Regions from separate parts of the Myroides sp. LJL115 genome, predicted to be linked through region 2. Evidence: riboswitches for the same ligand, from Rfam matches in the RefSeq annotation. Region 2 holds a riboswitch; the other holds the start of a gene.
What was found. Region 2 has a riboswitch for cobalamin ahead of ACYSNX_RS00220 (TonB-dependent receptor). Riboswitches for the same ligand answer to the same signal wherever they lie in the genome.
Positions count from the first base shown of each region.

Region 1: another riboswitch for cobalamin. It lies ahead of ACYSNX_RS09895 (acyl-CoA thioesterase); the one in region 2 lies ahead of ACYSNX_RS00220 (TonB-dependent receptor).

Region 1 is NZ_JBTXLS010000039.1:6,089-18,817, forward strand. It holds gene ACYSNX_RS09885 (iron ABC transporter ATP-binding protein) at 1-696, shown strand, start outside; gene ACYSNX_RS09890 (siderophore ABC transporter substrate-binding protein) at 717-1,649, shown strand; gene ACYSNX_RS09895 (acyl-CoA thioesterase) at 1,850-2,272, opposite strand; adenosylcobalamin-variant (AdoCbl-variant) riboswitch at 2,419-2,514, opposite strand; gene ACYSNX_RS09900 (phosphoribosylaminoimidazolesuccinocarboxamide synthase) at 2,987-3,952, shown strand; gene ACYSNX_RS09905 (nitroreductase family protein) at 3,972-4,607, shown strand; gene ACYSNX_RS09910 (alpha-ketoacid dehydrogenase subunit alpha/beta) at 4,875-7,280, shown strand; gene ACYSNX_RS09915 (aminotransferase class I/II-fold pyridoxal phosphate-dependent enzyme) at 7,530-8,795, shown strand; gene punC (purine nucleoside transporter PunC) at 8,978-10,147, opposite strand; gene ACYSNX_RS09925 (THUMP-like domain-containing protein) at 10,259-11,434, opposite strand; gene ACYSNX_RS09930 (AI-2E family transporter) at 11,435-12,526, opposite strand; gene ACYSNX_RS09935 (16S rRNA (uracil(1498)-N(3))-methyltransferase) at 12,544-12,729, opposite strand, start outside.
Region 2 is NZ_JBTXLS010000001.1:40,505-53,233, reverse strand. It holds gene dnaE (DNA polymerase III subunit alpha) at 1-29, shown strand, start outside; gene trxA (thioredoxin) at 127-444, shown strand; tRNA gene ACYSNX_RS00275 (tRNA-Asp) at 742-815, shown strand; tRNA gene ACYSNX_RS00270 (tRNA-Asp) at 957-1,033, shown strand; tRNA gene ACYSNX_RS00265 (tRNA-Asp) at 1,212-1,288, shown strand; tRNA gene ACYSNX_RS00260 (tRNA-Asp) at 1,444-1,520, shown strand; tRNA gene ACYSNX_RS00255 (tRNA-Asp) at 1,663-1,739, shown strand; gene ACYSNX_RS00250 (leucine-rich repeat protein) at 1,975-3,216, shown strand; gene ACYSNX_RS00245 (GNAT family N-acetyltransferase) at 3,206-3,694, opposite strand; gene ACYSNX_RS00240 (DUF4465 domain-containing protein) at 3,777-4,610, opposite strand; gene ACYSNX_RS00235 (cell surface protein) at 4,600-5,856, opposite strand; gene ACYSNX_RS00230 (cell surface protein) at 5,856-7,103, opposite strand; gene ACYSNX_RS00225 (YncE family protein) at 7,113-8,252, opposite strand; gene ACYSNX_RS00220 (TonB-dependent receptor) at 8,249-10,321, opposite strand; cobalamin riboswitch at 10,417-10,596, opposite strand; gene ACYSNX_RS00215 (MepB family protein) at 10,675-11,133, opposite strand; gene ACYSNX_RS00210 (DMT family transporter) at 11,198-12,070, shown strand; gene ACYSNX_RS00205 (DUF456 domain-containing protein) at 12,067-12,564, opposite strand; gene ACYSNX_RS00200 (hypothetical protein) at 12,621-12,729, shown strand, end outside.

The DNA of each region.
Region 1 (12,729 bases), on a different contig from region 2:
GTTAACTTCCCAAAGGGAAAAATTACCTGCTTGGTTGGTGGTAATGGAACTGGTAAGAGTACACTTCTATCTATAATAAGTAGATTGGTAGCTAGAGATTCTGGAGAGATTAATTTATTAGATCAAGATGTTACTGGTTTTACAAGTAGAGATTTTGCAAAGCGTTTATCTATCCTAAAGCAAGCCAATAATCCTAATGTTCGATTAACAGTAAAAGAATTAGTATCCTTTGGACGTTTTCCTCACAGTCAAGGTAGGTTAACGGGCTATGATATGGAGAAAATCGATGAGAGTTTGGACTTTATGGGACTTACCTCAATGAAGGATCAGTATATTGACGAGTTAAGTGGTGGGCAAAAACAGCGTACTTTCTTAGCCATGGTACTAGCTCAAGATACGGAGTATATTCTACTAGATGAGCCTTTGAATAACTTGGATATGAAGCATTCAGTGGAGATCATGAAGATTTTACGCGTTTTAGCTGATCAATATGGGAAGACCATTATTATTGTAGTTCACGATATCAACTATGCTTCGTCTTATGCAGATTATATTGCGGCTGTAAAAGACCATAAGATTATTCATTTTGGACCTACTCAGGATATAATTACGGAAGACATTATGAAAGAAGTTTTCGATATCGACATGACTATTGTGGATAACTGTGATAATAAAATATGTATATACTTTAAGTAAACTATCAATACTATATAAATATGAATAAATTTTTAATAAGCTGTTTAGCAGCATCAATAGGGCTTTTGGTTTCTTGTAAAGACACTAAAACTCAACAAGAGGATCCTAATGTAAAACAAATTACGGTGTCTCACTTATCAGGAGAAACTAAAGTGAAAGAAGATCCTAAAAATGCAGTAGTATTAAACTATGGTGCTTTAGATACATTTGATGAATTAGATATTCCTGTTAAAGGACTTCCAAAAACTAATTTGCCTTCGTATTTACAAGAGTATGGCAAAGATGCCTCTATTGTAGATGTTGGTGGGATTAAAGATCCAAACCTGGAGAAAGTAAATGAATTGGATCCTGAGATTATTATTATTTCTGGTAGACAAGCTCCATTATATGATGAATTAAGCAAAATTGCTCCAACAATTAATCTTGAGATAGATCCAGCGAATTATATGGAATCCTTTAAAGCCAATCAACGCATTATTGGTGAGCTTTATGGTAAACAAGATCAGGTTGAGAAAGAACTAGAGGATATTGACAAAAGAATTGCTCATATTAACGAATTGACTAAAGACTCTGATAAAACTGCTTTAATGGTGTTAGTAAACGAAGGTCGTTTTAGTGTTTATGGACAGGGGTCTCGTTTCGGAATTATCCACGATGTGTTCGGTTTAAAACCTGCAGATACTAATATTCAAGCTGCTAGCCATGGACAAGCAATCTCTAATGAGTTTATTAAAGAAGTAAACCCAGATTACTTATTTGTAATTGATAGAGGTGCTGCAGTTAAGCGTACTAAAATGACAAAAGAGGAATTTGCAAACGAGCTTATCAAACAAACTAATGCTTATAAAAATGATAAAATCATTTTCTTAGACGCAGAAGTTTGGTACTTATCAGGTGGCGGACTTAAGTCTATCAAAATGATGGTAGAAGAAATAGAAGATGCTGTAAACTAATTATAGCTTGAGTATAAAAAAGGAGCTGTCTCACAATTGAAGACAGCTCCTTTTTGTTTTAAAAAATATTGAGTTTTACTTAGTATAATTTTATTATTTAATCTAAAATGTAAATTATACCTAATAAATTATTTCAAAATGACAGCGAAGTAATCTCTATGAGATAGTTCCCCTTTTTTTGTGCTATATTTTGGGTAGAATTAATCTATTTCGTCTATAACAGGAACAGGACGTTTACTTTCGTTAATAGCAACTAGGGTAAAGTTTCCGGTGATTGCTTTTTCACGTCCTTCTCTATACATGCTTTCTACAAAGACATCAACGCGAACATCTAAACTAGTTCTTCCTACTCTGGTGACTGTTCCGATTAGCTCCACTAGAGTACCTGCTGGAATAGGGTGATTGAAATCTACCTTATCACTAGATACCGTTACAATTGGCTTGCGACAAAAGCGAGTTGCTGTCATGAAGGCAATTTCATCCATGATGTAAAGTACCGCTCCACCAAACATAGTATTGTGGTGATTAGTTTGTCCTGGGAAAACTGCACGGAAAACATGGGTTTGAGAGTCTTTGATTTTTTTTGCGATTCTTTGTTCTCTATTTGTTAATTGACTTTCCATAGTAATTAAATGTTTTTTTGAGTTTTTTATCCCACTGTCTAATAGGCTAATCAAAAATTCTAACAATAGATAACAAATTTCTACTTATAGTGTAGGTAGAAGCTATCCTGTTACTTTGATTCGCGAAAGTCAGGTGGTTTGTTTTTGTTTTTTTGGTGGTCTGACTATTAAAATATAATTCTAATTCACAGTTGCGCGACAGTTCGTGAGTTTCACACGATTCCCCAAACTAATATAGTAACGTTATTTTGTCACTTTATTGGTGCAAAGATAGTAACTAAAGGCAAAATAAAAGTTTTTTATATTTTATTTATCATAAAATGAGTGCTTTTTATTTATTAGCATTCATTTTTATTGGTTTTACTGTTGTTATATCAAGTTTCTATGTAATGTTAATTGGATAATTTCCTATAAGGGGAGTTATTGGTTTTGTTTTAGGTAAGGGGAAAGTGTATAAAATTTATTTTTTTAATATAAGTAGTGAAAAAAAGATAAACTACTAAAGCTATAAAAGAGTTTAATTATTAAATTTGTAGTATTGAATTACAAAGGTGCTTGATAGAAGTAGGGGGTATTCTCTATTTATAATAGTATTTTATGGAATACTTCTTATCTTAGTACAACTCGATTTGTGAAAGCTTTGCTTTGCTGGCTTTTTTAGGCAGTATTCTTGTAAAGACAGGGAATAATAAAAGAACTACACAATTTTTACATATGAGACAAAACACAATAACACAGACTGATTTTTCTTTTGAAAATCAAACTTCGGTTTACAAAGGCAAAGTAAGAGATGTTTACACTATTGACCATAAATATTTGGTGATGGTTGCAACGGATAGACTTTCTGCTTTTGATGTGGTTTTACCTAAAGGAATTCCTTATAAAGGGCAGATTTTAAATCAAATTGCCACTCGATTTATGGAGTTAACAAAGGATATAGTTCCTAATTGGCTTATTGGGTGTCCAGATCCAAATGTGATTGTAGGAAAGGCTTGTACTCCTTTTAAAGTAGAAATGGTTATTCGAGGTTATTTGGCAGGTCATGCCGCTAGAGAATATCAAAGTGGTAACAGGGTTATTTGTGGGGTAGAGTTGCCAAATGGCTTAAAGCAAAATGACAAGCTTCCATTTCCCATTATCACTCCTTCTACTAAAGAAGACCTAGGACTACATGATATGGATATTTCTGCAGAGCAGATTATTCAAAAAGGGATTGTAAGTCAAAGTGATTATGCTATATTAGAAAAGTACACTAGAGCTTTATTTGAGAGAGGTTCAGAATTTGCTTTAAAACAAGGATTGCTTTTAGTAGATACTAAGTATGAATTTGGTAAGACAATCGATGGAGAAATCGTTTTAATAGATGAAATTCATACTCCGGACTCTTCCAGATATTTTTATGCAGATACTTATAAGGGATGTCAAGAAAATAATCTACCTCAAAAGCAATTATCTAAAGAATTTGTTCGCGAATGGCTTTTAGAGCAAGGATTTAGTGGAAAACCTGGTCAAAAGGTGCCTTTTATGAGCCAGGAATATGTGGAATCTGTTTCCCATAGGTATATGGAGTTATATAAGCATATTATGGGCTGTGAGTTTGTTAAAACAGACGATTCCGACCCCTTAGCCAGAATCCAGCATAATGTTGAAACCTTTTTTAAAGAACATAGGGAAGAGTAATCCCTAAAAATATTTTTATATGGAATTATTACAAGCCTTAAAATGGCGATATGCAACTAAAAGATACGATGCTAATGTGAAATTAGATAAGGCTCAGGTAATGGATATTATCGAAGCAGCTCGTTTAGCCCCGACTTCTTCTGGACTTCAACCCTTTGAGGTTATTTGGATTGAAAATCAACAAGTAAAACAAGAGTTGTCTCCTATTATAATGAATCAAGCTCAAGTAGTGGAGTGTTCTGATTTACTATTGTTTGTTGCTTGGGACACCTATAGTTCTGAACGTATAGATCAGGTTTTTGATCATATGGAAAAGACTCGTGAATTGGAAAAAGACAGTATGTTAGACTACAAGAATAGTTTAAAGGCTCATTTTTCTTCCCTAAGTGCAGACCAGCAATTTGATCATGCAGCACGTCAATCTTATATTGGATTAGGAATGGCTGTTGCAGCGGCGGCTGAATTGAAAATAGATGCTTCTCCTATGGAAGGGTTTCACAATGATCAATTAGATGCTTATTTTAATTTAGAAAGCAAAGGTTTGAAAAGTGTAAGTGTACTAGCTTTAGGTAAACGCGATACTGCAAATGATTGGCTTTTACCTTTAAAAAAGGTTAGGAAATCGATGGAAAACTTCTTAACTATTATCCGATAATATCGACAAAAGCCCTTCCCTTTTAAGGAGGGCTTTTTTTATGTTTACCTATAGATTATATAAGGAGTTTTTTAAAAACCGTATTGATAGATTCCTATTGGGTAGTTAAAAAATTGGCATAATTTATTAAAAGTGTAATTTTTTATTTGTAAAATTATCTAATGTGTAAATCTCCTTTCTTTTTATTCTAAATAATGGTGTGTTAAATGTTAGCTTTTTTATCTTTAATATTCTATATTCGTAACCGGTAAATAAGATAATTTTACAATGAGTCAAAAGCAAAAAAACAAAACCCTTCCTTTAGTAGTAACTAAAGAGCAGGCATTAGAAGATTATAAAATAGCAAGAATCAGTAGAGAATGTAGTTTACTTGGTAGGCGAGAAGTGCTTACTGGGAAAGCTAAGTTCGGTATTTTTGGTGATGGAAAAGAAGTGCCACAATTAGCTTTAGCTAAAGCATTTCAAAATGGTGATTTTCGTTCAGGATACTACCGCGATCAAACTTTTATGATGGCTATTGGCCAATTGTCAATTCAACAGTTTTTTGCTGGATTATTTGGAGATGCAAATATTGAACATGATCCAATGAGTGGTGGTAGACAAATGGGTGGACATTTTGCTACACACAGCTTGGATAAAGACGGAAATTGGAAAAATCTAACACAGCAAAAGAATTCGAGTGCAGATATTTCTCCTACAGCAGGACAAATGCCTCGATTATTAGGATTAGCGCAAGCTTCTAAATACTATAGAGAATTTCCAGAGGCTGATAAAGCTAATAATTTTTCTGTAAACGGAAACGAAATTGCTTGGGGTACAATTGGAAATGCTTCCACTTCAGAGGGATTGTTCTTTGAAACAATCAACGCAGCAGGTGTATTACAAGTTCCTATGGTAATGAGTGTATGGGATGACCAATATGGAATATCTGTACATGCTAGATACCAAACAACCAAAGAAAACATATCGGAAATCTTAAAAGGATTTCAAAGAGATAAAAATGGTAAAGGATATGAAATTCTTCGCGTTAAGGGATGGAATTATGTAGAGTTAATTAAGACCTATGAAAAAGCATCTAAAATCGCAAGAGATGAGCATGTTCCTGTTTTAATTCACGTGGATGAGTTAACCCAACCACAAGGACATTCCACTTCTGGATCTCATGAAAGATATAAGAGCAAAGAACGCTTAGAATGGGAAAGAGAGATGGATTGTTTACTTCAAATGAGAAAGTGGATTATCGAACAAGGTTTTTCTACAGAGCAAGAATTAGATGAGTTGGATAAAAAGCTTAAAAAGGAAGTTTTAGATGGTAAAAAAGCTGCTTGGCAAGCTTATATCAATCCAATTATTGAAGAGAGAAACACGTTGGTAGAGGTATTAAAGCAAGTTGCAACTTCTAGTGAGCAACAACAAGCAATTGAAAAGATAGCTCAAGATTTAAGTCAAATTAAAGAACCAATTCGCAAAGATGTTTTATCGGTTGCAAGAAAGGTTCTTCGCATGGTTATAAAACAAGGTAATAAAACGCCTTTAGTAGATTTTATTAAAGATTATTTCTTAACAAATCAACCTAGATTCAGCTCGAACTTAATGAGTGAATCCGATTTAAGCGCTCTTACCATTGAGGAGGTTAAGCCACAATATGATCAAGATGCACCTGAGGTAGATGCAAGAGTTATTTTAAAGGATAACTTCGATCATATTTTCACTAATAATAAAAATGTGATGATCTTCGGAGAAGACAGTGGGAACATTGGAGATGTTAACCAAGGTCTAGAAGGTCTTCAAGATAAACACGGTTTAAATAGAGTAAGTGACGCAGGTATTCGCGAGGCTACCATTTTAGGTCAAGGAATTGGAATGGCTATGAGGGGACTACGTCCGATTGCAGAAATCCAGTACTTAGATTATCTTTTATATGCTATTCAAATCATGAGTGATGATTTGGCTACATTACAGTACAGAACAGTAGGGCGTCAAAAAGCTCCACTAATTGTTCGTACAAGAGGACACCGTTTAGAGGGGATTTGGCATTCAGGTTCTCCAATGGGAATGATCATCAATGCTCTTCGTGGTATGCATGTTTTAGTACCTCGTAATATGACTAAAGCAGCAGGTTTTTACAATACTTTATTAAAATCAGACGAGCCTGCCTTATTAATTGAATGTTTAAATGGATACCGTTTAAAAGAAAAATTACCAAATAACTTAGGGGAATTACAAACACCTATTGGTGTGGTGGAAACTATTCGTCAAGGAAGTGATTTAACTATTGTTTCTTACGGATCTACTTTGCGCTTAGTAGAACAAGCAGCAAATGAATTAGCAGAAGTAGGAATTGAAGTAGAGATTATTGATGCTCAAAGTTTACTTCCTTTTGATATTAATCACGATACAGTAAAGAGTATCGCTAAAACAAATCGTTTACTAGTGGTAGATGAAGATGTTCCGGGCGGTGCTTCTGCTTACTTACTACAGAAAATTTTAGAAGAACAAGGAGCTTATATGCATTTAGATAGTGAACCAAGTACATTAAGTGCTAAAGCTCACCGTCCTGCTTATGGAACTGATGGAGATTACTTCTGTAAACCATCTAGCGAAGATATCTTTGAAAAGGTATACGCAATGATGCACGAAGTAAACCCAAGTTTATATCCAAGTTTGTATTAAAGATACATGGGAACCTTCCATAATTGGAAGGTTTCTGCTTTTATACCAATAAGGTGTTTTATCTGATCAAGTTGATCAACGGCTCGGTCTATTTGGTAGTCTTCACACAGAATATAAGTAAAATTCTTGTGAAAATTAATTTTTTATTTTAATTTTAGATAGATTTATGCAAATAAATGTTTCGCTTTTATTATGAAAGCATACAAAATATGATTAATTTTGCATTTGTTTTTTAAACATAGTTATATTATGGTAAACGATTTATTTGACAGAATACAGAAAAATAAAGGACCTTTAGGAAAATGGGCTTCACAAGCGGAGGGATATTATGTGTTTCCTAAATTAGAAGGACCTTTGTCAAATCGTATGATGTTTCATGGAAAAGAAGTTATTAACTGGAGTATCAATGACTATTTAGGTTTGTCAAATCACCCAGAGGTGAGAAGAGCAGATGCTGAGGCGGCGCAAGAATATGGAGCGGCTTACCCAATGGGAGCACGTATGATGTCTGGGCACACAACAATGCACGAACAATTACAAGATGAGTTAGCGGCTTTTGTACACAAAGAAGCAGCTTACCTTTTAAACTTCGGTTATCAAGGAATGGTTTCTATCATCGATGCATTAGTTACAAAGAATGATGTAATTGTATATGATGTAGATTCACACGCTTGTATTATTGATGGTGTTCGTTTACATATGGGTAAACGTTTCACTTATATGCATAATGACATTGAGAGTCTTGAGAAAAACTTAGAGCGTGCAACTAAAATGGCTGAAACTACAGGTGGCGGTATTTTAGTGATCACAGAAGGTGTTTTCGGGATGAGAGGACAGCAAGGAAAATTAAAAGAAATAGTTGCTTTAAAAGAAAAGTATAACTTCCGTCTTTTAGTGGATGATGCTCATGGATTCGGTACATTAGGTGCTACTGGAGCTGGTGCGGGAGAAGAGCAAGGATGTCAAGACGGAATTGATGTATACTTCTCAACTTTTGCAAAATCAATGGCTTCTATTGGTGCTTTTGTAGCAGCTGATCAAGATATCATTGATTACTTAAAGTACAACCTACGTTCTCAGATGTTTGCTAAATCATTGCCAATGATTTTCACATTAGGAGCTTTAAAAAGATTACAGCTTTTAAGAGAGAATCCTTCAATGAAAGCAAAGTTATGGGAAAACGTAAACATGCTTCAAGATGGTCTTAAAGAAAGAGGATTTGATATTGGTGATACAAACACTTGCGTTACTCCTGTTTATTTAAAAGGAAGTATTCCAGAGGCAATGGTAATGGTAAACGATTTAAGAGAGAATTACAATATCTTCTTATCAATTGTTGTTTATCCAGTAATTCCTAAAGGAATTATCTTACTTCGTATGATTCCTACAGCGATGCATACTAAAGAAGACATTGATGAAACACTTAAAGCTTACGAAGGAATTCGTGAAAAATTAGTAAGTGGAGAATATAAAAGAATTGCAGAAGCTACAACAGTAGATGTTACTAATGCATAATTTATAGATGATACAAAAACAAAAGGGGCTGTCTCACACTTGAAGACAGCCCCTTTTTGTTTAATAAATATCGTATTTTACTTAGTATAATTTAATTATGTAAACTGAAATAAAAACTATATCTAATAAATTGCTTCTGGAAGATCGTGAAGTAACCTTTATGAGATAGCCGCTCTTTTTGTTTATAATGAGGAATTCTTATTGGATATTTTATAGCCTAGATAAACGAAAAATACCGTACTGGCCATTACAATACACGTTGTTAGCAAGGCGTTTTGTGAGAATACAGACACTATCGCACTGGTAATGAAACAAGTTCCGAGTTGAATGGTATTTTGTAATGCAGAGGCTTTTCCTGAGTTTTGTTTAAAGGGTTGTAATGCCTGAGCTACTGCAATGGGGTAACTAGCTCCATTTACTAAGGCCATTAAACAAAATGGGATCATAAGGGTAAGTAAAGTTGGTGTGGTAAATAAGGCTAGGGCTAAAAGTGCACTAACACACAGACTATAGATAGTTAGTAAATAAGGCATTAACTTTTCTGCTTTTACCTTTTGACTAATACTTCTATATCCATATCCCCCTAGTAAGAATGCGATTGTTTGTGGGATAAAACTAAGACCTATTTCAGCTTCGTTATAACCTAATTCCTTTAAAAAGAAAGGAGAACCGGTAAGCCATGCAAAAAAGGTACCTGAGCAAACAGCATAAATAAGAACATTACCCAAAAAAGCAGTGTTTTTTAAGATGGGGTAATAGCCCTGTTGGGTGGTATTTTGTTGTTGTTTTTGGTTGTCATTTTCTAGAGTTAATGTGTATAACATTAGGGCGGTAGCAAGTATAGCTAAAAATATAAAGATATATTCCCAACCAAAATACTGTGATATATAAACCCCTAATAAAGGTGCTAAAGCAGGCGATAATGCTACAAGTGGCATAATAGTAGCAAATACTCTATTGGTTTGTTGCTTAGGGTATTTTTCTATAACCAATGCTTGCCAAGAGACAGCCCCTGCACAAACTCCAAAGGCTTGTAGTAGTCTAAAAATTAATAAAGTATAGATGTTAGTGCTGAAAAAGATAGCAATACTAGCTATGGCAAAGATACCAAGGCCAATTAAGATGACTCTGGGTTTGCCTATTTTATCCGAAAGAGGTCCCCAGAATAATTGGGCTAAAGCATAACCACCTAGAAATAAGGTTAAACTTGCCCCAATAAGAGACTTATCTGTACCAAGGTCATTTTTCATGGTATCAAAAGCAGGTAAGTACATATCTGTGGCAAGGAAGCCTATAATGCTTAGTCCGGTTAAATAGATTAAAAAAAACGTATTATTTTTAATTTTATTCATTTAGTTTATAATTTTAATAGGATAATATGTTTTGATAAGCTTTATGTTAAAGCACTTCCCTAATGGTGTGTAAACAAAAAAGCTAAAGAGTTTTCTTTAGCCTTTTGTACTTTATATTTTTTGGCAAATAATGAAAACTTTCTGTTCATTACGCAAGGTGGTGAAAAATATATAGATATCTCCACCTTCTTTTACTTTCCATTTTTTTCGTATTTCCTCCACTTTTAAAGGGAAGTTACGCGTGGTTAGATTCGCCTTTATTCCCTGTAACTGTTCTTTTGTATTTGCTTTATTGTAAAGATGAGTTGAAAGAACTTTAAAACTTCTACCTGGGAAGGATATTAACTCACTACCGGTATATAAATGGGAGTGTTGGTGCAGCTTGCCAATGTTGAAAATTGCAGAAATACAATCAAATTTTCCTGTTTTTAATAAAGCGGCATTAGGCTCATAAAGATAAAGGGAAAGATCTTCAAATTTAGCACTACACTCTTGGGAAAGACAAACTGTGAAACTATCTGTTTTGTCCTTTTGAATATTTACAGCGATTAATTCTATTTCTTGTGTATAGTCTTTTTCTATAACCCAAAGTAGTTCTTTTACTTCGTTGTTTAAAGCAACTATATGTACTTGCTTTACATTGGAAAGTTCTTTTAAACCGGCTTGTATATCTAAAAGAGGTGCGGTTTTTACTAGTATAGTATTGGTTTTAGAAAACAATAGATCTAAATGTTCTACTACATTAGGAGTACAATCACTCAAAAGAAAAACCTTTTGTTTTGCGTCATTTCTTCGTGCTGGATCCAGGTAAATATAATCCCATTTTTGATCGGTATCTCGGATGTACTCTATACTATTGGCACAGATACATTCAATGTTTGTTTGGGAAAACTCCTTAAAGTTATGCTGAGCAATTTGACTTAACTCCTCTTGTATTTCAATATGGGTTAGCTTTTCTATATTTTTAGAGAAATAGTAACTATCTATACCAAACCCTCCTGTTAAATCAACTAATGAATCTCCCTTTACTAAGTTAGCTTTGTATTGTGCACAAGGTTCAGAGGAGGTTTGTTCAATAGATAATTTACTTGGAAATAAAATATTTTTGGTAGCATACCATAATGGTAGCTTATTTTTAGCTCTTTGTTTAGACTCTATTTGTGGTAGTAAATCTGCCATGGATAGATGGGAGAAAGGGCTTTTTTTTAAAGCCAATTTCTGCACATTGGAGGCTAAATTTTGCTCTATAAATTCTTGTACTTCTTGTTGTAAAAGTGCTGTTTTCAATTATAATTTTTTTGTTAGTATTTGTATAAAGCGCACATTGGGCAGGAATTCTTTTCCAATCACCTTTAGACAAGTATAAAAAGGAACTGCGGCTATCATTCCAAATATTCCACCAAGCATACCAAAGGCTAAAATCACAAAGAAAATTTCAAGAGGGTGTGATTTTACGCTATTCGAGAATATTAAAGGTTGGTTGATAACATTGTCAATTAATTGAATAATTAAAAAGCCAATCAATACCGTTAGTGCTTTAGGTAAAGTAACTTCTGTGAAGTTATCTCCCAAGAAACTTAACATGGTAAATATTATGGCTAAACCATTTCCAATTAAAGGGCCTATATAAGGTATTAGATTTAAAAGTGCACATAGGAAGGCAATCATCAAAGAGCCATTCACACCAACGGATGCTAGTAGGATAAAAGATAAAATGAAAATTATACAGGTTTGGGTTAATAACCCAATAAAGTATCTAGATAATAAAGTGTTTATCTTATCTATGGAGCTAATCACTTTGTTTTCATGCTTTAAGGGGAAAGCTTTTTTAAATTGGTATTCTAGTACTACTTTGTCTTTTAAGAAAAAGAAAGCAATAAATAAAATAGCAAATACACCTATTCCAAACTGGCTAATAGCTCCTAAAAGGGTATTAAATAAATCAGGTACGAAATCCAATTTAAAAGGAGATCGCAAATTACTACTTTCTATAACCTGATTTAGATTTACTCCCTTAGTAGAGAAGTAAAAGTCTATTTTACTAATTAGACCATTGAAGTCTTCTTGAAGGTGAGAGTTGTTTAATACCGATAAATTATGTGCCTGGGTAGTAAACAGTGGGATGAACATAAAAATAAATCCTACAAAAAAGGCCAGGAAAATAAGTATAGTGATACTTACGGATAATATTTTGGAGAATTTACATCTTTTCCTTAGTAATACTACAATTGGATTTCCAATTAAAGCCAGTACAAAGGCAAATCCCATGTATATAAATAAAGGTGTTATTACGTAAAGTAGACAGCCTAGAGCTGCAATTGCAAAAAGGACTAATACCGCCCTTACAATACCTTTAGAAATAATTTTGGAAGTTACCATAGTGTTTAAAAATAAATTTATTGGTTAGCGAAAACAAAACTATGCACACCTACTACGGCTGCTGTTTCAGTTCTTAATCGCGTATGTCCAAGAGAAACAGGTGTAAAACCTTTTTCTATTGCTTGTTTAATTTCCTTTGTGGAGAAGTCTCCCTCTGGACCTATTAAAAGTAAGTAATTTTTATCTGGTGTGATAGCGTTTTT
Region 2 (12,729 bases):
CTTTACAAGTGAATTTTGGAGTGAATTAATTTTATACATCCCATTATAGATAAAATTAAATTAAAGTAAACAAGAAAGTTTAAATTATTTATTAGATTTGTCTATATAACTAAAAATATATTAAAGATGGCATTAGAAATAACAGATGCTACTTTTGAGGAAGTAGTATTAAAATCAGAGAAACCAGTAGTGGTGGACTTCTGGGCAGTATGGTGTGGACCTTGTAAAATGTTAGGACCAGTTATCGAAGAATTGAGCGTAGAATACCAAGATAAAGCAATTGTAGGAAAAGTGGATGTTGACGCTAACCAAGAATTTGCAGCTAAATTTGGAATTCGTAATATCCCTACAGTTTTAATTTTCCAGAATGGAGAAGTAGTAGGTCGTCAAGTAGGAGTTGCTCCAAAGCAAACTTATGCTGATGCAATCGATGCTTTATTATAGTAAGCAAGGACAATTTTGTAGCCTTTGCAAAAAAAAGCATTAAAAAACTTAGAAGAGTTAGCTCTTGATATAGAAAAAAATCTCCGTTTTACGGAGATTTTTTTGTTTGTTATTCTTTCTAAAGTCTGATTCTTGTTCACTTTGTGAAAAAAAAATAAATTTTTTTTACTCTCTATATTGTTGAGTTTCAATACGGTTTAAAAAAAAGTAAAAAAACTTTAAAATTTTTTCACTCCAGGATTTGCAAGTGATGAAAATGGTTGTATATTTGCACCGCATTACAGCAATAACGACGAAGGTTTGGTAGTTCAGTTGGTTAGAATACATGCCTGTCACGCATGGGGTCGCGGGTTCGAGTCCCGTCCAGACCGCACAAGAGAGATAGGCATCTCTATAGTAATGTAGAGATGCTTGTTAATCTAAATTTTTGAGAAAGCATTAATGAAAATTAAAGTTTGAATTCTTAAAAAAAGGTTTATCTTTGTCTAGAGTAATGATTTTTGGTTAATACTGGTTTGGTAGTTCAGTTGGTTAGAATACATGCCTGTCACGCATGGGGTCGCGGGTTCGAGTCCCGTCCAGACCGCCAGTAAAAGGAAGCCTCTCACAAGTTGAGAGGCTTTTTTTGCCCTGTAATTTCCACGTGAAATACAGTAAAGATATTTAAAAGTAGTTGTGTTGTTAAGTGCCTAAAAGCGCTATGGTTTAGTAGTTAGACCAATGAAAAGCTTTCCTAGTGCGGGAGAGCTTTTTTAAAGCACAAATTTGGTTTGGTAGTTCAGTTGGTTAGAATACATGCCTGTCACGCATGGGGTCGCGGGTTCGAGTCCCGTCCAGACCGCCAAAGAAGAATACTTCCTTTTATGGAAGTTGTTTTCCGACCTTATTCAATAGAATGGGTATACAATTTAGTTGTGTTGTTAAAGTGCTTAAAAGCACTTGGTTTAGTAGTTAAACCAATGAAAAGCTTTCCTAGTGCAGGAGGGCTTTTATTTATCTGGTTTGGTAGTTCAGTTGGTTAGAATACATGCCTGTCACGCATGGGGTCGCGGGTTCGAGTCCCGTCCAGACCGCCAGAGGAAATAATATTTCCAATTTAAAATAGAAAGCTATTTTAAAATAAAAACTAGTTGTGTTGTTAAAGTGCCTAAAAGCACTATGGTTTAGTAGTTAAGCCAATGAAAAGCTTTCCTAGTGCGGGAGAGCTTTTACTTATTCGGTTTGGTAGTTCAGTTGGTTAGAATACATGCCTGTCACGCATGGGGTCGCGGGTTCGAGTCCCGTCCAGACCGCCAGGAAACACAAGATCTTTAAAGGCCTTACAATTTTGTAAGGTCTTTTTTGTTTTATATAACTTGTTATAAGTCGTAAATAACGAAAAATCTAAAGTTAGATGTGGTTTTTATAGGTCTATATTGGGTAAAATTGAAAATTATTATACCTTTAACAGCATCTATGTTTACTATTATAGAGAGGTAGTTCCCTACTAGTTTAAACAATTTTAAAGGATCTAAAATCGAAAAGCTTACAATGAGAAAATCTTTAGTATTTATATTAGTTACGTTTATAAGTGGTGTTTTAAGTGTAGGGTGTTCAAGTGAGACGCCTACTGCAGTAGATCGTCCAAATGTTGAAATTGTAAATTATGACGTAATCAGTAGAGATTCCGCCTATGTGCAGTATACTGTCAAGGCTTTAGAACTTATTTCTCATGGGATTAAATATTCTACTGAGAGTAATCTTATAGATCAAGGGGAGTTAGTTACTTCTAAGGATGGTAAAGTTACACTAGATAATTTAATGTACAATACGACCTATTATGTTCAGGCATTTGGTACTAATGTACTAGGTACATCTAAAAGTGATGTGATCAGCTTTCAAACCGACGGTCCAAAAGAATATATGGATTTCGATAATTTGGCTGAATTAAAGAAATACATGGGTAAATATACTAATGCTGAACCAGAGGTATCCTACCTAACTATAGGAGGAGACTTACTTTTAGAGGATTATATGTTCTTAGGTGAATTAGGTGATGAGTCAGGAAGATTTCCTTCTTTAAAAGGACTAGTATTAACCCAGGTAGACTCTATTATTAGTGATGCATTTAATTCTGATTTAAATAAAGCGGCTACTTGGCTAGAAAGTATTTCTGCTCCGAATGCGGTTTCTATTGGAGATCAAGCTTTTTTAAACTGTTCGTTGTTAAGTGATATATATTTTCCAAATGTTACCTTAATAAAGACACAAGGCTTGTATAATATAGGCACTACGGACTTTACTAAAGAGCAGTTACCTTCTGTTGTTGAATGGGAAGATAATGTGATAGATGCCACCAAAGTAAATAGTATTGTTTTACCTTCTTTAAAAGAAGTAGGAAATAATTTACGAAACACACCAAAGATCCGTTATGTGGAAATAGGTTTAGAGGAAATACCTTCTAAAATGATGGTTTTTAGTGAAGGTATTACCGAGTTTGGAGAACGCTCTTTTTTAAATGCTACCTCTATTGGTGATTTAGCTTTTGCCTTTTGTCCCAATCTAAAACGCGCTACCTTTCCAAAGGTAAATACCATAGGTTCTGTGGCTTTTAGCTTTTCCAATCATATTATTCAATTGCGTTTCGATTCAGATATTGAACAAGTTGCACCAGATGCCTTTGATGAATTTAATACCCAAGAGTGTATTTTATTATTAACGGAGAATACTGCTGCCCAAGCTCAAGGTCAAGTTTGGCAAGGAAAGACTTGGAAGGCAATTATTACCTTATAGCATTACCCCCTTGTTTTAAATCGTATTTAAAGAATAAAGTGTTTTCTAAAGGAGTTGGATAATAAGGTTTAGTTGGCTTGAAACCTAGGCTTAAATAGAGTTGTACTGCGGCATCTAAGATGTCTAAAGTATCTAAATACATATGGTCATAGCCTTTATTTTTAGCAAATTCTATTAACTCTAAGCATAAGAGCTTACCTATTTTATACCCTCTATAATTGGGTTTTACAAATAACCTTTTCATTTCACAATCGTTTTGATTTAAAGGTCTTAATGCTATACATCCTACAGGCACATCTTGTAAAAAAGCAATGTATAATGCGCCATTTGGATTTTGGTATTCTCCAGGCAGATTATCGAATTCTTGGCTGTAATTTTGAAAGTCTAAGTCTATTTGTAAACTGTTAGTATATTGGGTAAATAGTTCCTTTATTTGCTGTAAGTGCCCATAAGCAGGTAGTATGCGTATTGCTGACATAATTTTTAATTTAAGATATAAAAAAAATCAATCTATATATATAGATTGATTTTTTTATTTTAAAGACAGTAGTTGAATTTTTCTATTGTGTTACCTCTAGATTTTTTAGGGTGAAATAAGCAGGTGTATTCATACCAAATTGGCCTGTATCTGAACTTTGTAGGTAGAAAACTAAATAAGAAGCATTTTGTAATTCTCTTAAATCTACTTTTTCCCATTCTTGAACAAAAGTTGAATTATCGTCTAGGAAGTTAGCAAGGTAAAATTCCACTGGGTTTTGATTAATCACCTTTTTATCATGGTCTAAACCGTGAATCATTAATTTGAAGTAATCTCCTTTTTCAAATTTCTTAGCAAATTGGTCTCCTTCTTTCATTGTGAAATAAGCATAAGGAGAGTTGGTTACCCATACACTTTGAGGTTTAGTAATAACATCTTGACTATTTTTTAATTCTATATAAGAATAGATCTGATCTAAATCAATTTGTGTTCCTTTGGTAATACCATCAGGGTATGCTTGAGAGTTTGCTACTAAGAATCTTTCTTCAGTAGATCCCATGGTACCATACATTTTTTGCTCGTGGAAACTTCCAATATGGTTTGCCTTATCCTTACTATTAGAGATAGTGAAACCTCTCCAAAATGTTCCCCATTCTGAAGCAGTCACATAATGGCTCATTTCAAAAATAGAAGTAGAGAAGAAAACCTTCTCATCCGGGTTTTCAGTTGGTTTTAAAGTGTTTTCCCAAATAAAACCTCCTTCTACTTCTTTATCTAATAAGAAAGACTCTAAAGAAAGGTTATAGGTTTGCTTGTCATCTGCAATAGTATTGTCGTCCTTAGAACAACTAGTAAAAGTAAAGCTGGTTAATAATAAAGCTAAAAAAGCTAAATAAGAAATGTTTCTAATTTTCATATTTTATAGTTGAAATGTTTATTTGTTCTAAATGTAAGTCTACTGCTCCAGTAATTTCTGTTGAGGATTCTCCAAGAATACCTACTTGTTGATTTACTCCACTATACACACGTATAAAATCAATTGCTTTTAAGTGTACTTTATTACCATCTTTGTCAACAGCCCATGAAATGTCGATGGCAGATTTATCATGTGTATTAGGGTAATTATCTGCATATCCATAATCATACATGGTATAACTCCAAGAGTTTTGAGTTTTATTGGCATTATCTGGAAGTAAGGTTCCTTCAAAGGTAATACTGCTGTGTTCTATCCATAAGGGATAATAACTCTGTTGATGGGAAGCATTTTTAGGTTTATAACCCTGATTTCCTTGGTTATCTGACCATTTTACATACTCTAAAACTTGACCTTTTGCAGCATCTAAATCCGCTGTTGGTTTGTAATAGGTAATTTGATAGTTTTTAATAGTTTTAGCATTGTGGTATTCACTACCTGCAATCTCATACCACTCGTTTGGGTCTGGTTTACCATTTCTGTTTTTATCCTGTGCCACTAAAATAATTCCTGGTTCAGAAGCTCCTGTGGTTAGGATTTGGTTTTCTTGCGCAATAAAAGCATTACCTAAAACTCTAAAATCTGCCTGTCCTGGGACATTGACAATACTGTGGTCAAAACCAAACTCTATAAATCCACCAAACCCACCTAAGGATACTAAATCTGCTTTAGGTTTGCTTAATAGCTCTTGGACTTTGTGTAACATCTCTACTTTAGTGTCTCCTTGTGTATAGGCTGGGTATTTATTGACAAATTGTCCATAAGCTGGTTGAAAGTCAAAAACTCTGGTAATATGAGAGACAAATCTTTTTTTCTCTTGAACTACCTCTACTTCAAATTCTTGCTCTACTTCTTGTTGGAAGTCACTCACAGTAACTCTTATGGTATAAGTACCTAGATCTAGAGAGATAAATTCTAAAAAAGGATCGTTTCCAAGAAAGATTTCCTTGTCAACCGAGTTATATTTTTTTTGTGTCCAAACTACAGTAGGATTGGAAAATTCACCTAATTTTGGGTATATGTCTAGCCATGTACTTCTATCTACTTTATAAGACTCTGCAAGTTGTAATGGACCAGTAAGTATAATTTCATCCTCATCAGCAATTAAGTGATCATCATTACTACAAGACCAAATTCCCAATGAAAATATTGCGATCAGTAAAATTAAATATGTTTTAAGTTTCATCATTATTTAATATGTAAATCGATTGCTCCTGCAACCTCCGTTGATATTTCTCCTAACCATCCTGCTTCTTGGTTTACTCCTGTGTATACTCGGATGAAGTCTATACCTCTTAGTTTGGCAGGTTTACCTTCTTTATCCACTGCCCAATCAATATCAATATGACTTCTTTGATCAGTATTTGGTGCGTTATCTGCATAGCCATATTCATAGGAGATTTGTTCCCAGAATTCAGTCTCAGTTCCTACGTTTTTAGCATTGTCTGCTAGACGGGTTCCTGTGAATGTAATAGATTGTTGATTTACCCAAAGTGGATAGTAGCTTTGTGTGTGAAAAGAGTTTTTAGGTTTAAATCCTTGATTCCCTTGGTTATCTTCCCATTTAATATACTCTTGGATATTTCCTGTAGCTTGGTCTAATTCTTTGGAAGGTTTATAGATGGTTATTTCATAATTGTGAATAGTGGAGCTTTTATTATACTGACTACCTGCTATTTCATACCATTCATCCGGATCAGGTACTCCATTACCATTTTTGTCCACTCCTACTAGAATAATCCCTGGTTCTGCACTTCCTACATATTCTCCTTGAGGATTTTTACCTGTAATAAAAGCATTACCTAAAATTTGGAAGTCTCTTTCACCTGCAACATTTTCAATTGTGTGATCAAATCCAAACTCTACGTATCCACCAAAGCCTCCCAAAGAAATCATAGAACCATTTTCCTTAGCAATAGCCATTTCTACTTTCTTAATCATGGTTTGTTTGGTGTCACCTGGCTCATATTTAGGCATCTCATTTACAAACTGTCCATAAGAGGGCATAAAGTCAAATACTTTAGTAATATGCCTTTTTAATTTTGTATTGTTTTGACTAACTTCTAAAGTTAATTCTTGGGATACAATGTGGTTTTGGAATTTGACTATCCCTTCTATTTTATAAACAACAGGGGTGAAGCTAACAATGTTAACTTTTTTAGTAGTAGCTATAATAGAATCCTTTACTATATCATCTTTTTCTACAACTTTCCATTGGTAAGTATATTCTTTATAATCTTGGATCTCTGCAGACAAGACAATACTTTTATTAGTTGTAGTCTTGTAATTGTTATCTAATCTAAAAGGATTATCTGTATTTTGTAATTGTTCGAAATACTCGGCTGCACTTAAATCAGGCGTCGAATTATCGCTAGAGCAACTAGCTATAGCTAATGCCAAAAAGGACATTATAAAAGTGGAATAAATTTTTTTCATTTTTGTAGGTTATAGTGTTTTTATAAATGCAATATGTGCTGGGATATTACCCGCGGTTGTTCTCCATTGTAAAAATCCTTGAGGAGAATAACAGTAGATATATCCCGTACCAACGTAATCTTGGGCATCTGTGATAAAAATTTCTTTTGTCTCTGGATTTACTGCGATTCCATAGGGAATAAGTATATTTTTCTGTGTTCCATCCTTAATAATTTGACTAGTAAGGAGTTCTTTGGTATTGGTATCTAAAATACCATAAGAAGGGGTTTGATTACCTGTAGCATACCTAAAAGGCGTAGATAAAAAGTATAATTTATTATCTAGGTAGGTCATATTGGTAACGGGGATATTTAAAGTTTGCTTTAGGATATCCTTTGTCGAATCTATGACATATAAATTGGGCTCGGTTCCATAGTAATCTCCTCTTGAGCTCACATAAATATCGTTATTATCATCTATTTGCATGCGATGTAGATTTGGAGCAACTTCTATTTTCTTTATCTCTCTAAAAGAGGTAAGATCAATCACAGAGATGGTTGTATCATAATTAGGTACTCTATATCCTCCGGAATTAGCCACGTATAATTTATTATTTGTGATAACCATTTCTTCGGGTTGGTACCCCACAGTTACTCTTCTAGAAATAGATAAACTAATGGTATCTATTTCTGCTACAAAGCCTAGTTCTGCATTAGGATTAATTTCTACTTTACCAGCATAAGAACTCACATAAACCTTTCCATTGTGGTAATTTAAATAACGACAGTTAGGTACGTGAATTTGAGCAATATGCTTACCGGTAGGTACGTCAAATACCTCTATGAAGTTAGATACATTAATGGTAGCATAAGCTTTGCTTCCGTAAATTTTAATATCATTTCCTACATCTCCTAGTTCTTTTGTTATTTCTGGATTCTTTTCAGAAAAGATATCTCTTGTATAACTCCCAGATAGATAATCGAACTGATCAATCGAGGCTCTATTCATTCCCATATTACCTTCATTTAGAAGATAAAATCCACTAAATTGTGTAGTGTTTTGAGGAGGAGCAACTGCAGAGTCATCCGAAAGGAAAATCATTTGTTCTTCTCTACACGAGATTACACAGGTTAGTAAAACTATAAAAAAGATTGTTTTTAAATGTCTCATAGGTTAAAGTTTACTGCTAAACGAAAGTTTCTACCTGGCATTGGAAAGTTAGTGACCACCTCGTAATATTGATTGGCTATGTTATTTGCCATAAGGGTAACTCTAAAGTTGTACTCTTTGTAGGTAAAGGATTTTTGTAAAGACATATCATGGGTATACCATGGCTGTACTTCATTTCGTTTAATATTGTTTTTATTGGCATTATAGCGCTTTCCTACATAAATAAAGCTATAATTTAATAGGTATTCTTTATAAGATAGGCTAAGAACTGCTGAACCTGAATTCCAAGGAGCATAAGGAATTTGATCTCCATAGTAGGAAGCCTTTCCTCCTGGAGTTAAGCTCTTGTCTTTAGCAATGGTATAAGCGTAGGTTAGATGTACATTTAGGTTTAGCTCTTTAGTTAGGGCAAGATCTGCTTGAACGAAAGATTCTAGACCATAAGACTCTACTTTACCTAAATTAGTCATCATCCATCTCATCATACTAGAAGTTGGAGTAGCAATGATTTTATCTGTTATATCCGCATAATATCCTTGTAAAGAAAAATGTATGTTTTTAAAAATAGAAGAATTAAAATCCTGGCTATAGGTTGCTCCTAGATTGATTTGTCTAGATAATTCCGGTTTTAAACTAGCTGTTCCGATTTGGGTGTAGTATAAATCATTAAAGGTGGGAAGGCGATAGATATATTTATAAAATAAATGTATGTCTAGTGCTTTATGGTCAAAAGGTTTATAGTTTAAAAACAAAGAAGGCGCCCACATATTTCTATCTGGAGCTCTGTAATTATGCCTTACTTTTTCATGGGTAAACGTACCTAGTACATTAGCTTGGGCTTTTACTTTTCCTAAATCTAAAGAAGTAGCAACAGAGCTTAAAAAAGTAAAGCGCTCAGGGTAAGTGAATAATGTGCCTTGGCCTTTTCTAGTAGCATTTAATTTATCATATTGAAAGTCTGTTGACACTGCAACTTCCCAAATCGGGGTTATTTTAAAAAGATGGGCCCCAGATACATAATAGTTTTGCTGATAAAAAGTATTGTCAAACTGCGGATTATAGGTCACTTCATCTCCTTCAAAGTCTACTGTTTTTCTTGAAAGGTAATTAGTGAAATCATAGGCATATTTGGCTTTTAGTTTAAAGGAATAAAAATCACTAATAAACCTAGTCCAGTGTCCTTGAACCATTATGTTTTTGTCTTTTTGGTTCTCGTTTATATTCTCTGTAGCTATAGTGTGGTCACTTTTTTTAATGATAGCTCCTGGAAGTCCTCTGCTAGATTGGTAATAATATAAATTGGCACTCCATTGATTATTTTGATCCTTACCAAACCAATTGTTTTCAATTCTATAAGCACTAATAGCGCTATTTAATCTAGTTCCTGTAGTATCATAGGCTACGCTACCATCAATATTTAATCTTTTTTGTCTGAATTTATACCTTCCATTGGAATGAATGTATTCTGTAGATATGCTTGTGGAAACCTTATCACTCACCTTGTAATCAACCACCAAGGAAGGATTGTTAAGTTGAATTGTACCGGTTTTATAACCCGCGTTTATATTTATTTTTTTATTTTGTTTAAAAGTAGGCTTTTTGGATTCTATATATACCACAGAGGCAGAGGCAAATTCTCTAGCAGATTGAAAAATAGCACTTCTTTGACCATTGTATAATTGTATTTTCTCTACATTTTCCAAGGAGAACTTACCAAGGTCTACAATGCCATTTTGTGCATTATCAATGGCTGCACCATTATAGAAAACACCTACATGGTGAGTTCCCATATTTCGCACGTCTATGGTCTTAAGACCTCCCATTCCCCCGTAATCCTTAATAGTGGCTCCTGAGAAATAACGCAGTGCATCTGCTACATTAAGTGTGTTTAGTTTTTGTAAGTTTTCTCCTGTTAAAGTTTGTACTGGAATAATTTCTTTAAAAGGGTCTTTGGAAATTACAATTTCTTTTAAAGTTGTAATAGAATCTAAGGAGTTTTGCCCATGGAATTTGTTACTTAGAAATAGTAAACAAAGGGTAAGCATTAAGGTTAAATAATTGTATTTCATTGTGCGTTTTTTGGCTGTACCTATTTTGGAATACTACGCAACAATTTAACCTAATTACAATAAGGCCAGTTAGCGTTTTGTTTTATACCCGAAAACATGGAACGATTTTATTGGCCGGTATTCTGACTTGCTTCTCAAAAGAACATCCTTCCCATTTAACACAGTGGATAATCAAGGTTCCTTTAATTATGAAGCTTACAGCAGCGGGTCTGTCTAGGATTTTCACCTAATTCCCGTTTAATTACAAATTGTAAACCATTTTAATATAGGCAAATATATGTGCAAAAATTTTGATAAAAAAATATATTATATCGATTGGCTGTCGAAATATTAAACACGTTAATTTTATTATGTTATAAATTTCGAATAATATAAAAGAAAGGACTTTGCTTATCTTTACTTTTAAAGGCTTGTGGATTTAAATTCTCACTCCAACTTGGATATAAACGAATTCCCATTTTGCCTTTAGAAGTAGGGTGGGATATTATTTGTAAAGTAGCCAGGTCTTGTTTTGAGAAGATAAACACGCCTTTGTTACGATTTTCTTCCACATAGATTACCATATGAGTAAAATCATCCTCTATAGAGAAAGGAGTGTTTTTGTTAGAAGAGTCTTTCTTCCATATAGCAACAAAAGCACCTGATTTTTTCGGTGTAATTTTAGCTGTACGATAGATTATTCTATGATTATAAATTTCTAGTTCACAGCTATCATACTCATTTTTATACGGGCTATCAATTCGCTTTTCGACTAGATACTCTATAGGAATATTAAAAATGGATTTAAAGGTATTAATAGCGTAATTTATCATAGTGTTTTGTGTTAATTTTCAAAAAGGAGTTGTTACTTTGTGCGATAGTCCAAAATATATCAATATGTTTAAGAATCCTAGAGTTTCTTTATTAATTGGAATACTTGGTATTTCGATTTTTCCAGTTTTAATAAAGTTAAACTTAACTCCAAGTCTGATTAGCGCGTTTTATCGCATGTTTATTGCTGCTATTGTAATTTTACCTTTCGCCATAATAACTAAGCGTTTAGAATTATATGACTTTAATACAATGGCCCTTATTGCTTTGGGTGGAGTTTTTTTTGGTTCGGATATAGCCGTTTGGAATTATGCTATAGTAGGTTCAACTGCTACTCAAGCCACTTTACTTACCAATTTGGCCCCTGTATGGGTTGGGGTTGGGAGTTACTTTTTTATGAGTAATAAGCCCTCTGTCAATTTTTGGATTGGAACTGTATTTGCTTTAGTTGGTATGGTTGTTTTAGTGGGGGTCGATGTGTTTCTAGACCTTTCATTCAATCTGCCTTTTTTAATGGGAATACTCTCTGGTATTCTATATGCTTGTTATATTTTAGTGAGTAAACTGGTTTTAGATAAAGTAGATGTTATCCCATTTATGAGTTATAGCTTAACGTTTTCTTCAATTTTCTTGGCCTTAATTAATCTTTTTATGGGGTCTGAGTTTAGTGGTTTTTCCTCTATGGGTTGGTTGACTTTAATTATTCAAGGACTTATTTGTCAATTATTAGCTTGGTTTTGTATTAGCTATGCCACTAAAAGCATGAGAGCAACTAGGGTATCCCTTAGTCTTTTAAGTCAAGTACTTTTCTCAGGATTATTAGCTTGGTTTTTTATAGAGGAGACCATTACCTACAATATGTTAATTGGAGGAGTGATTTTACTTTTTGGTATTGCTATTACTTTTTATAACAAACCACTAATTGACAAAAAATCTTAAAACCAAATCCCGCTGTTTTTAATAATTACATAAATACCAATTCCTAAAAAGAAAAGAGAAGTAATAATTTTTATAAAAGTAGAGGCGAGAAAGCCTAAAAAGGATCCGATGGCCGCTTTAAAGGCTCGATCAACTTTAGTTGGTTTATAGATTATTTCCCCTATAAAGGCACCTATAAATGGTCCTAGTATAAAACCTATTGGAGGGATAAATAGCCCTACCACAAGGCCTATATTAGTACCCCAAATACCATATTTACTACCTCCAAATCTTTTAGTGCCATGGGCTGGGATGACATAATCTAAGACAGTTATGGCAATGGTAATTATTAAGGTAATCCATAGGATTGTTGGATTCATTTGTATATCTTTCACTAAATAAAGACTCAAAAAGCCTAGCCAGCTAATTGGCAAACCTGGTAAAGCAGGAAGTATACTTCCCACAATGCCAAATATTAACAGCACAATGCTTAGTAGTAATAGAAAGTATTCCATTGTTTTTTTTGTATTTTTGATGATTAAATATAAGATATTAAACCTTATTAATGTACATGAATAAGTTAATAGTGTTAGTCTTTTTGTCCTTTTTTATAATTGGCTGTGACTTTAACGTCTCCCAGGAAGTAGAAAGGGATAAACTTTTGCACAGTGAATTGACAA